2 regions of the Streptomyces sp. NPDC024555 genome follow, and region 2 is predicted to be linked to the other one. Evidence: riboswitches for the same ligand, from Rfam matches in the RefSeq annotation. Region 2 holds a riboswitch; the other holds the start of a gene.
What was found. Region 2 has a riboswitch for cyclic di-AMP ahead of ACZ4FH_RS26630 (M23 family metallopeptidase). Riboswitches for the same ligand answer to the same signal wherever they lie in the genome.
Positions count from the first base shown of each region.

Region 1: it holds a riboswitch for cyclic di-AMP, as region 2 does, so the genes downstream of both, ACZ4FH_RS02590 (M23 family metallopeptidase) here and ACZ4FH_RS26630 (M23 family metallopeptidase) in region 2, are expected to answer to the same signal.

Region 1 is NZ_JBVHKV010000001.1:620,890-626,360, forward strand. It holds gene ACZ4FH_RS02570 (SHOCT domain-containing protein) at 1-286, opposite strand, end outside; gene ACZ4FH_RS02575 (hypothetical protein) at 444-935, opposite strand; tRNA gene ACZ4FH_RS02580 (tRNA-Met) at 1,382-1,455, shown strand; gene ACZ4FH_RS02585 (PP2C family protein-serine/threonine phosphatase) at 1,660-2,832, shown strand; cyclic di-AMP (ydaO/yuaA leader) riboswitch at 3,048-3,203, shown strand; gene ACZ4FH_RS02590 (M23 family metallopeptidase) at 3,215-4,339, shown strand; gene ACZ4FH_RS02595 (aldo/keto reductase) at 4,502-5,446, shown strand.
Region 2 is NZ_JBVHKV010000016.1:107,801-113,271, forward strand. It holds gene ACZ4FH_RS26615 (bifunctional acetate--CoA ligase family protein/GNAT family N-acetyltransferase) at 1-670, opposite strand, end outside; gene ACZ4FH_RS26620 (HPr family phosphocarrier protein) at 844-1,125, shown strand; gene ACZ4FH_RS26625 (GntR family transcriptional regulator) at 1,344-2,030, opposite strand; gene ACZ4FH_RS26630 (M23 family metallopeptidase) at 2,242-3,087, opposite strand; cyclic di-AMP (ydaO/yuaA leader) riboswitch at 3,101-3,269, opposite strand; gene ACZ4FH_RS26635 (M16 family metallopeptidase) at 3,507-4,889, opposite strand; gene ACZ4FH_RS26640 (M16 family metallopeptidase) at 4,916-5,471, opposite strand, start outside.

The DNA of each region.
Region 1 (5,471 bases), on a different contig from region 2:
AGGTGCCCGCGGCATCCCGTACGTACGCCTTGAACGCGGCCTCGCGGTCCTTCGCGTCCTTCATGTCGCGCTGCCCCATGGACCTGCCCCGGGCGATCACGTAGATCAGGACACCCAGATACGGCAGCACCAGAGCGAGGATCAGCCAGCCCGCCTTCGCCCAGCCGCCGAGGTCGTCACTGCGGAAGATGTCCATGATGACCCGGAACAGCAGGAACAGCCACATGATCCAGAGGAAGAACCAGAGCATGGTCCAGAACAGGTTGAGCAGGGGGTAGTCGTCCATCGTCCACTCCTGGCGCAGCGTCGAAATGGCTGAAACTGGAATCAGTCATATCACCGCATTTAGCCCCTCGCCCGTTGGTGTGGTCCCCCTTCCGCCGTGCGGGGGAGAGGGAGGGGCCGGGCGAGGGGCTGTGCGGCGCGGCGCCGGAGGGCGGCGGCTACTTCTCCGGTACGGAGACGGCCTTCGCGGACTCCGTGGACTCGGCGGCGGTCGCGTCGTCGGACTCGGCGACGCCCTCGGCCTTCGCGGACTCCTCGGCCTTCGCGGGCTCCCCGGCCGTGGCGGGCTCCTCGGGCTCCGGGGACGCCTCGGGTTCCGGGGCGGTCGTGGCCGGGGCGGTCCCGGTGGTCGCCGGAGCGGTCGCGGGGGCGGTGGCGGCGGTGTCCGCCGCCGTCTTCCTGCTGTGGACCATGATGCCGATGAAGCCCGCGATGAAGCCGCTGATCAGGCCGGATATCGCGTGGTTGACCGCGTTGACGGACTCGCTGCCCGGCAGGCCGATCGCGAAGTAGTTCACGACCGCGCTCATCACCGCGCCCATGACGCCGCCGATGAGTCCGCCCGTGGCGGCGGCGCGTACGGGGGAGGCCGGGGGCGCCGGGGCGGCCGGGGAAGCGGGGGCGTGGTCAGAGGTGAGCGGTGCGGTCATCGTCGAGGGCCCTCCAGACGGGTTGCGACGCGAGGCCGGGAGAGGCGTCCGGGCGCGATGACATGCGCGGTCGGCGGCCTGCTCGCACGGGCAGCCCACCGGACCGGGGGATGCAGCAGTTACCTTGCGGCAGAACACGTGTTCCTTGCAACACCTTCTCGCTTTCCACACCTTGACGGACCGACGGTCGGGCTGCACCTGTGCCGGACGTCAGGAGTCCCGGATTCCGCTCTCCAAGGGTGGCCGAGACGGCGTGCGTTCGGGATGGCTGGTTTCTACTCCCTTGGTTGCTTGGGGTGTTGGGGCGCGCAGGACGTGCAGGTGGCGCGCGCTCCGGCGTGTACGGAGAGGGGGTGGGGTGCGTGTGCGAGGGGGGGGTGCGGAGGGGGTGAACGGGGCGAGTGGTCACGAGTGCGTCGGGGATGGCGTAGAGTTGTGTTCACCGACGCGGGGTGGAGCAGCTCGGTAGCTCGCTGGGCTCATAACCCAGAGGTCGCAGGTTCAAATCCTGTCCCCGCTACTGAAACATCAGGCCCGGCACGCATACAGCGTGCCGGGCCTGATGCATGTGCGGGGCCTGATGCGTGTGCGGGGTCCCGTGGCCCGCGCCCCCTTCCCCCATTTGCCGACGAGCGTTCGCCCCGCGCGTCCGCCCGGGGAAACCTGGGGGCGGTGGTGCGGCACCGGCCGTGGCCGTCGAGGCGCCGGGCAGGAGGCCAGACAGGTGGGGAAGCGGGAGCGGCGGCGGACCGGGCCGGCCGGGGGCATCACGGCCCGCCGGTTCGTCCGTGCGCTTCCCGCGCTGATGATCGTCGGCGGGGTGGTGTTCGACGCGCTGACCCCGCCCCGGTTCACCGCCATCCCCCTCTTCGCGGCCGCCCCGCTGATCGCCGCCCCGCTGTTCTCGCGGGCCGGCACCGTCCGCACGGGCGCCGCCGCCCTGCTGGCCGTGTCCCTCCTGCGGATCTACCACGGCAGCCTGACCGGGCCCGTGATCATCATCGAACTGCTCACCGTCCTCACCGTCTCCGTCCTCGCCGTCGTGATCAACGGAGTCGTCCGGCGGGGCAACGAGCAGCTGGCCTCCGCCCGGGTCATCGCGGAGACCGCCATGCGGGCCGTGCTGCCGACCCCGCCCGAGCGCATCGGAGGGCTGCGGGTCGCCGCGCGGTACGAGGCGGCGCAGGCGGACGCCTATATCGGCGGCGACCTGTTCTCGGTGGCCGACAGCCCGCACGGGGTGCGGCTGCTGCTCGGGGACGTACGGGGCAAGGGGCTGGACGCGGTCGGGGCGGTGGCGGTGGCCATCGGCTGCTTCCGGGAGGCCGCCGAGCAGGAGGACGGCCCGGCGGAGGTGGCGGTGCGGCTGGAGCGGGCGCTGGCCCGGGAGTCGGACGTACGCGGGGGCCTCGACGCCTTCGAGGGGTTCATCACCGCCGTCCTGGCCGAGATCCCGGCGGGGGCGGGGCGGGTGCGCATCGTCAACCGGGGGCACCCCGAGCCCCTGCTGCTGCACGCCGACGGGGCGCTGGAGGTGCTGAGGCCCTCGGTGCCCGCGCTGCCCCTCGGGCTGGACCTGGGGACGTGGCCGGACCGGACCGACGAATGGGAGCTGCCCGCCGGGGCGATGCTTCTCTTCTACACGGACGGCCTCTCCGAGGCCCGTGACGCCGCAGGGGTGTTCTACGACCCCGCCGCCCGGCTGCGGGGCCGGATCTTCCCCGGCCCCGAGGAACTGCTGACGGCGCTCACCGAGGACGTGCGGCTGCACACGGGCGGGGAGACGACGGACGACATGGCGCTCCTGGCCGTCGCCCGGCCCGCCGAGGGGCAGCCCGACCGGCGCAGGACGGTGAAGATCGTCGGCAGGGGCGACGAGCAGGGCCACGGACCGTAACCGGGAGACCCCACTCCGCATAACATTTGACGCACTGTCAGAAACCGGGTGGTCGTCGAGGGGCGATGAACTCGCCCGATTCCACCCGGTTGTGTCCCGTAAAGTCCAGGCCAAGGGCGGGAACGATCAAGGGGAACGGCTTGGTATCGAGCCCGTCTGTCTATTAACGTTCGATAACGCAGCGCGGTTGTCCCAGCCGCCGTCAGTGGCGGCACCGTGCGCGAGCGCCGAATTCCGCAAGGGAACCGGGGAACCACCTACATGGGGTGAATCGGGCATCTCTGTCTCGCCTGTCGAGGCCGGGAAACCCGTAGGAGACCTTCCTGCTCCGAACCCGTCAGCTAACCCGGTAGGCGAGAAGGAAGGAAAGGAGTGCGCCTCCGTGGCGTCCAACAAGCCTGCCCCCGAAGGCTCTTCCCGCTTCGGGTACGACTACGGCAACGACTTCGCGCCCGAGCGCGGGATCGATCGGGGCGACGGCTTCGCGGCCGGCTTCCGTACCGAGGAGGCCGGGTCCGATCAGGCCTGGGAGGAGTGGAACCCCACCGAGGAGTCCATCCGTCCCGTACGCGGCAGGCACCGCGTCGCCAAGCAGCGCAACGGTCTGGCCCGCAGCTCCACCGTCCTCGGCGTCGGTGTCATCGCGGCCGTCGGAGCGGGTGGCATGGCCACCGCCCAGAGCAAGCCGCCGGTCTCCATTTCTCTTCCCGATTCCATCGCGGACAACCTTCCGGCCGCCAAGTCGCTGCCCGGCGTGGGCGCGCTCTTCTCGTCCGACAAGGCCGAGACCCCCGAGGAGAAGGCCGAGGCGGCCATCGCCGCCGCACCGCTGACCTCCGCCGGTGTGACCACCGCCGAGGCCGAGCAGGGCACCACCGACGCCGGTGAGGCGCTGCGCGCCCGCATCCTCCAGCAGGCCGAGCAGCAGCAGGACGCCGCCGCCGCCGAGGCGAAGGCCGCCGAGGAGAAGGCCGCGGCCGAGAAGGCGGCGGCCGAGGCCAAGAAGAAGCAGGACGCCGCCGAGGCCAAGCTCGCCGCCGAGAAGAAGAAGGCGGCCGAGGAAGCGGCGAAGAAGGCCGAGGCCCTGCGGCTGGCCAAGCTCGCCGCGAGCTACGCCATCCCCACCTCCTCGTACACGATCACCTCGACCTACGGCGAAGCCGGTTCGATGTGGTCCTCCGGCTACCACACGGGCCTCGACTTCGCCGCCCCGACGGGCACCCCGATCAAGGCCATCCACACCGGCACCGTCAAGTCGGCCGGCTGGTCCGGGTCCTACGGCTACCGCACCGTCCTGGAGCTGGAGGACGGCACCGAGCTGTGGTTCTGCCACCAGTCCTCGATCGGCGTCAGCGTCGGCCAGAAGGTCACCACCGGGGACGTCATCGGCAACGTCGGCGCGACCGGCAACGTGACCGGCCCGCACCTCCACCTGGAGGTCCACACCGCGGACGGCACCGGCGTCGACCCCATGGCCTGGCTGAACGCCCGCGGCCTGACCGTCTGACAGCCTTCCCCGAGGCGCTCTGAGAAACCCCGGCAGCCCTGACGCTGACCCCCCGACGTCAGGGCTGCCGGTCTGCCCGCGCCCGGCCGCCCGGGGGCTTCCGGGTACTTCCCGTGTACCGGGCACGGAATAGCGGCCCGGGTGGGAAGGGTTGTTCACCCCATGACTTCCCTTCGCCCCCTCGGCACCTCCGGTCTCCAGGTCTTCCCGCTCTCCCTCGGCGGCAACGTCTTCGGCTGGACGGCCGACGAGACGCAGTCCTTCGCCGTGCTCGACGCCTACACGGCCGGTGGCGGCAACTTCATCGACACGGCCGACACCTACTCGTCCTGGATCCCCGGCAACGTCGGCGGCGAGTCGGAGACCATCATCGGCAAGTGGCTCACCGCGCGCGGCAACCGCGACGACGTGGTCGTGGCGACGAAGGTCGGCGCCCACCCCGACTACAAGGGCCTCTCCGCCGCCACCGTCAAGGCCGGTGCGGAGGAGTCGCTGCGCCGGCTCGGCACCGACCGCATCGACCTCTACTACACGCACTTCGACGACGAGACCGTTCCGGTCGAGGAGATCATCACCGCGCTCGACCAGCTGGTGAAGGAGGGCAAGGTCCGCGAGATCGCCGCCTCCAACATCAGCCCGGAGCGGCTGCGCGCCTCGCTGGAGTTCTCCGAGCGCGAGGGCCTCGCCCGGTACGTGGCCCTCCAGCCGCACTACAACCTCGTCTCCCGGGACACCTACGAGGGCGAACTCCAGGAGACCGCCGCCCGCGCCGGACTCGCGGCCGTCCCCTACTACGCCCTCGCCGCCGGATTCCTCACCGGCAAGTACCGCCCGGGGACGACCGTCGACAGCGCCCGCGCCGGCAGTGCCTCCGCCCATCTGGAGTCCGCGCGCGGACAGAAGGTGCTCGCCGCACTGGACGCCGTGGCGACCGAGCGCGAGGCGGAGATCGCCACCGTGGCGCTGGCGTGGCTGGCCGCCCGGCCGACCGTCGCCGCGCCCATCGCCTCGGCCCGCACCGTCGAGCAGCTTCCCGCCCTGCTCGCCGTCGCCGACCTCCACCTGACCGACGCGGAGCTGGCCCGCCTCACCGAGGCCTCCGCCTGACCGCACCGGCCTCCCGGCGCCCCGA
Region 2 (5,471 bases):
CGGCGCCGATGACGGCGACGGAGCCGGGGGCGAGGAGCCGCTGCACGGAGCGGGCCTCGGCGCGCTGTTCACGGGCGCGCTGCACGGCCAGGGACTCGGCGGTGGGTTCGAGGTCCAGGGTGAGGTGGACGGAGCCGTCCTCGAAGCTGCGTTGCTGGGTGTAGCCGGCGTCCCGGAACACCTTGATCATCTTGGTGTTGGCGGGCAGCACCTCGGCGGCGAAGCGCCGGATGCCGCGTTCGCGGGCGACGGCCGCGATGTGTTCGAGGAGGGTGGAGGCGACTCCGCGGCCCTGGTGCGCGTCCTGGACGAGGAAGGCCACCTCGGCCTCGTCGGCGGGGGCGGAGGCGGGGCGTCCGGTCGCGTCGATCCGGTCGTAGCGGACGGTGGCGATGAACTCGCCGCCCACCGTGACCGCGAGGCCCACCCGGTCGACGTAGTCGTGATGGGTGAAGCGGTGGACGTCCTTGGCGGAGAGCCGGGGGTAGGGCGCGAAGAACCGGTAGTACTTCGACTCGTCGGAGACCTGCTCGTAGAAGCTGACCAGCCGCTCGGCGTCGTCCGTGGTGATGGGCCTGATCCGGGCGGTGCCACCGTCGCGGAGCACCACGTCCGCCTCCCAGTGATCGGGGTAGGCGTGATGCGGACTCTGCTCCGGAGAGGGCTGCATGGGCAAAGCCTACGGCGCCGCCACCGGTCGCGTGGGGCACGGGGCCGGGGCAGTCTGGGGTGGCCGGGCGGCGGTGGCGCACCCGCGAGGGCGCGCGGCGCGGTCCGGCCGGAGCACCGCGCACTGCATGAGAGACTGGTCTAGACAACTATTGATTCGTGAAGGGCAGAACCATGGCTGAGCGCCGCGTCAACGTCGGTTGGGCCGAGGGCCTGCACGCCCGCCCCGCTTCCATCTTCGTCCGTGCCGCCACGGCCTCCGGCGTCCCCGTGACGATCGCCAAGGCCGACGGCAACCCGGTCAACGCCGCCTCGATGCTCGCCGTGCTCGGCCTCGGCGCGCAGGGCGGCGAGGAGATCGTCCTGGCGTCCGACGCGGAGAACGCCGACGCCGCTCTGGACCGCCTCTCCAAGCTGGTCGCCGAGGGCCTGGACGAGCTCCCCGAGACCGTCTGACCCGGACCGGCCGCACCCGCCGGAGCACTCCGCGCCGAAACCGCGCCACCCCCCGACCGGGGCGGCGCGGTTTTCGCTTTCCGGGGCGCCGCGTCACCGCCGGACGAATCGGCGACGACCTTCGGCACGAATAACGGCACCCCTGGAAAGAAAACCGAATTCAGGGCAGCAGAAAAGGCCCCCTCGAATTCCGCTCCTCTTTGTATACGGCGCCTTCATTACGAACGGCCGCTCGGGGTGTGTACGGGATGTTGCGCATTCCTCACCTTCCCCGCGGGGGCGGAACGGCGCAGCCGGTGCGCGGCCCCGGCCCGCTCGGCCTGCTGGGCGGTGAGGGCCCTGGCCCGTTCGGCGTCGCCGCGCGCCACGGCGTCCACGATGGCCCCGTACTCGGCCCAGACGTCGCCCGGCCGGGACGGCGGGTCGGCCGTGTACATCCAGGCGATCTTGTGGCGGAGCTGGGTGAGCAGAGCGATGAGGCCCGGACTGCCGGAGGCCTGGGCGAGCGTCTCGTGGAACCAGGCGCCCAGGGACCGCAGATCCTCGCCCTCGCCGCGCCTGGCCCGCTCCTGACCGAGCCTGACCAGGCCCCGGAGCACCTTCAGATGCGCCTCGGTGCGGCGCCGCGCGGCACGGGCCGCCCCCAGCGGCTCCAGCAGCGTCCGCATCTCCAGGAGGTCGACGGCCTCCTGCTCGGTGGGTTCGGCGACACAGGCTCCGGCATGTCTGCGGGTGACCACGAACCCCTCGGACTCCAGGGTGCGCAGCGCCTCGCGCACCGGCACGCGGGAGACCCCGTACCGTCGCGCCAGCACCTCCTCGGTGAGCCGGCTGCCGCGTTCGAAGACACCCGACACAATGTCTTCACGAATGGCCGTGCATACCGAATGCGCTGGAATACGCATGTCCGAACCCCCGCCCTCGTCCCCGCGGATCGCGGCCGATCGACACCTGTCCCGTGACTCTATTGCAATGCGGACGCATTTCCGATGCCGGGCGTTCATTCATGAATATCTTTTGGCCCCGGGACGAGTCGCGCGCGGGTGTCCCATGCCTCCCCCGGACACGCCGAAGGCCCCGGCGGTGCGTGCCGGGGCCTTCGGGGCGTCGCGGGTCTCAGAGGGAGACGCCGTGGGCGCGGAGGTAGGCGATCGGGTCCGTGTCGGAGCCGTACGAGGGCGTGGTGCGCGCCTCGAAGTGGAGATGAGGACCGGTCGAGTTGCCGGTGGAGCCGGAGAGTCCGATCCGCTGCCCGGCGGCGACGCTCTGGCCGACGGACACACCGATCGAGGACAGGTGGCCGTACTGGGTGTACGTGCCGTCCGTCATCCGCAGCACGATGTTGTTGCCGTACGCCCCGCCCCAGCCGGCCTCGACGACCGTGCCGGCGCCGACGGCGACGACGGAGCTGCCGGAGGCGGCGTGGAAGTCGATGCCGGAGTGGCTGCCGGAGGACCAGAGGGAACCGCTCGACTTGTAGCCGGTGGAGACGTACGTCCCGGCGACGGGGAGCCGGTACGCGCCGAGGCGGGCGCGCTCGGCGGAACGGGCGGCGCGGGCGGCGCTCTCGCGGGCCTCCTCGGCGTCGGCGGCGCGGGCCTCGGCGGCGGCGCGGGCCTTCCTCTTCGCCTCCGCCCGGAGCTCGGCCTTCTTCTTCGCCTCGGCCTTCTTCCTGGCGGCCGCCTCGGCCTTCGCCTTCTTCTTCGCGGCGGCGTCGGCCTGGTGCTGCTGCGCCTCGGCCTGGGCGCCGACGCGGTCGGCGAGGTCCTGCTCGATGGCGATGACCTGGGTGAGGCCGGTGTCGGCGGCGGACGGGGTCTCGGCGTCGGCGGCGACGGACGGGGAGGCCAGTGCGCCGACGACTCCGGTGGTGGCCAGGGTCGCGATGCCGACGGCCTTCGCACCGGCGCGGGTCAGACGGCCCGGGGCACGATGCTTCCCGGTGGCACGGGTGAACGCCATGGAGTGGCTGGTCCTTTCCTTCCTTCTCGCCTACCGGGTTAGCTGACGGGTTCGGAGCAGGAAGGTCTCCTACGGATGCCGTGACCCCGGTCCGGGGCATGGGCGTCCGATTCACCCCAGGGACTGCGTGGGTCCCCGGCTCCCCCGGCTCGCGCCTGAGGGGGACTCGGCGATGGCTGCCCGGTACGTCACGGATGCGGCATACGGGTGCGGACAGCGGAGCCGACGCTAAGCGGCGGCACGGAGGCGGACCAAACGGACAGCCGGATTTGTCGCACATCCCACAGGGCGAACAGCCACCTTCCACCCCAAAACAGACAAAAGGGATGGACCGCACGGAGTGTTCTCCGTGCGGTCCATCCCTCGGTCCCGTTCCCTCCGGACGCGTCCGTCGACGACGCGACCGGGCCGGCCGGCCCTCAGCCCGTGACGACCGACACCTCTCCGATGCCCAGGGCCCGGACGGGCTCGGCGATCTGCGAGGCGTCCCCCACCAGGACCGTGACGAGACGGTCCCCCGGGAACGCGTTCACGACGGCGGCGGTCGCCTCCACCGTGCCGGTCTCGGCGAGCCGGGCGTACAGCGTCGCCTGGTAGTCGTCCGGCAGATGCTGCTCGACCTGGTCGGCGAGGGTCCCGGCGACGGAGGCCGCCGTCTCGAACTTCAGCGGGGCGACCCCGACGAGGTTCTGCACGGCCGTCTCGCGCTCGGCGTCCGTCAGCCCCTCGGCGGCCAGCGTGCGCAGCACCTTCCACAGGTCGTCCAGCGCCGGACCGGTGGATTCCGTGTCGACCGAACCGCTGATGGCGAGCATCGAGGCACCCGTCGCCCCGGAGGCCGAGTCGGGGGCCGAGGAGCGCAGCACCTGGGCGAAGGCGCGCACGCCGTAGGTGTAGCCCTTCTCCTCGCGCAGCACCCGGTCGAGCCGGGAGGTCAGCGTGCCGCCGAGGCAGTAGGTGCCGAGCACCTGCGCGGGCCAGACGCTGTCGTGGCGGTCGGCGCCGATCCGGCCGATCAGCAGCTGCGTCTGCACCGCGCCCGGACGGTCCACGATCACCACGCGGCCGGTGTCGTCGGCGGTGATCGGCGGGGCCGGGCGGGGCTCGACGGTGTTGCCCGACCAGTCGCCGAGGGTGTCGGCGAGCAGCGCGTCCAGGTCGATGTCCGTCAGGTCACCGACGACCACGGCGGTGGCGGTGGACGGGCGGACATGGGCGTCGTAGAAGGCGCGCACGGCCGCGGAGTCGATCCGGGACACGGTCTCCTCGGTGCCCTGGCGCGGCCGGGACATCCGGGCCGTGGCCGGGAAGAGCTCCTTGGAGAGCTGCTTGGCGGCCCGCCGGGCGGGGTTCGCCTGCTCGTGCGGGATCTCGTCCAGGCGGTTGCCCACCAGGCGCTCGATCTCGCTGTCGGCGAAGGCTGGGGCGCGCAGCGCCTCGGCGACCAGCCCGAGCGCCTTGGGCAGCCGGGAGGCCGGGACCTCCAGGGAGACCCGGAGGCCGGGGTGGTCCGCGTGGGCGTCCAGGGTGGCGCCGCACCGCTCCAGCTCGGCCGCGAACTCCTCGGCGCTGCGCTTGTCGGTGCCCTCCGACAGGGCCCGCGCCATGATCGTGGCGACGCCGTCCAGGCCCGCGGGCTCGGCGTCCAGCGGGGCGTCGAGGAAGATCTCGACGGCGACGACCTGCTGTCCGGGGCGGTGGCAGCGCAGCACCGTGAGCCCGTTGGGCAGCGCGCCGCGCTCGGGGGCGGGGAAGGCCCAGGGCTTGGCCGCGCCCGGGGCGGGCTGCGGGTGGTACTGCATCGAAACTCCAGTCGCGGCAGCGTCGGTCACTGGTCCGCCCCCTCGTGCGCGTCGGTGTCGGTGTCGGCGTCCGCCTCGTCGGCCGGTTCGACCGGCTCGTAGACCAGGACCGCCCGGTTGTCGGGCCGCAGCTGGGCCCTGGCGGCCGCCTTGACCTCGTCGGCCGTGACGTCGAGGACCCGGTGCACGGCGGTCAGGGCGAGCTGGGGGTCGCCGAACAGCACCGCGTACCGGCACAGTTCGTCCGCGCGGCCCGCGACGGTGCCGAGGCGGTCCAGCCACTCGCGCTCCAACTGGGCCTGCGCACGTTCCATTTCCTCGGGGGTGGGGCCCTCCTCGGCGAACCGCGCCAGCTCCTCGTCGACCGCGGTCTCGATCTGCGCCACCTCGACGCCGCCGGACGTCTTGACGTCCAGCCAGCCGAGCGAGGGCGCGCCCGCGAGGCGCAGCAGCCCGAATCCGGCGGCGACGGCCGTCCGGTCGCGGCGGACCAGGCGGTTGTGCAGCCGGGACGACTCGCCGCCGCCGAGCACGGTCAGCGCGAGGTCCGCGGCGTCGCACTCCCGGGTGCCGTCGTGGGGC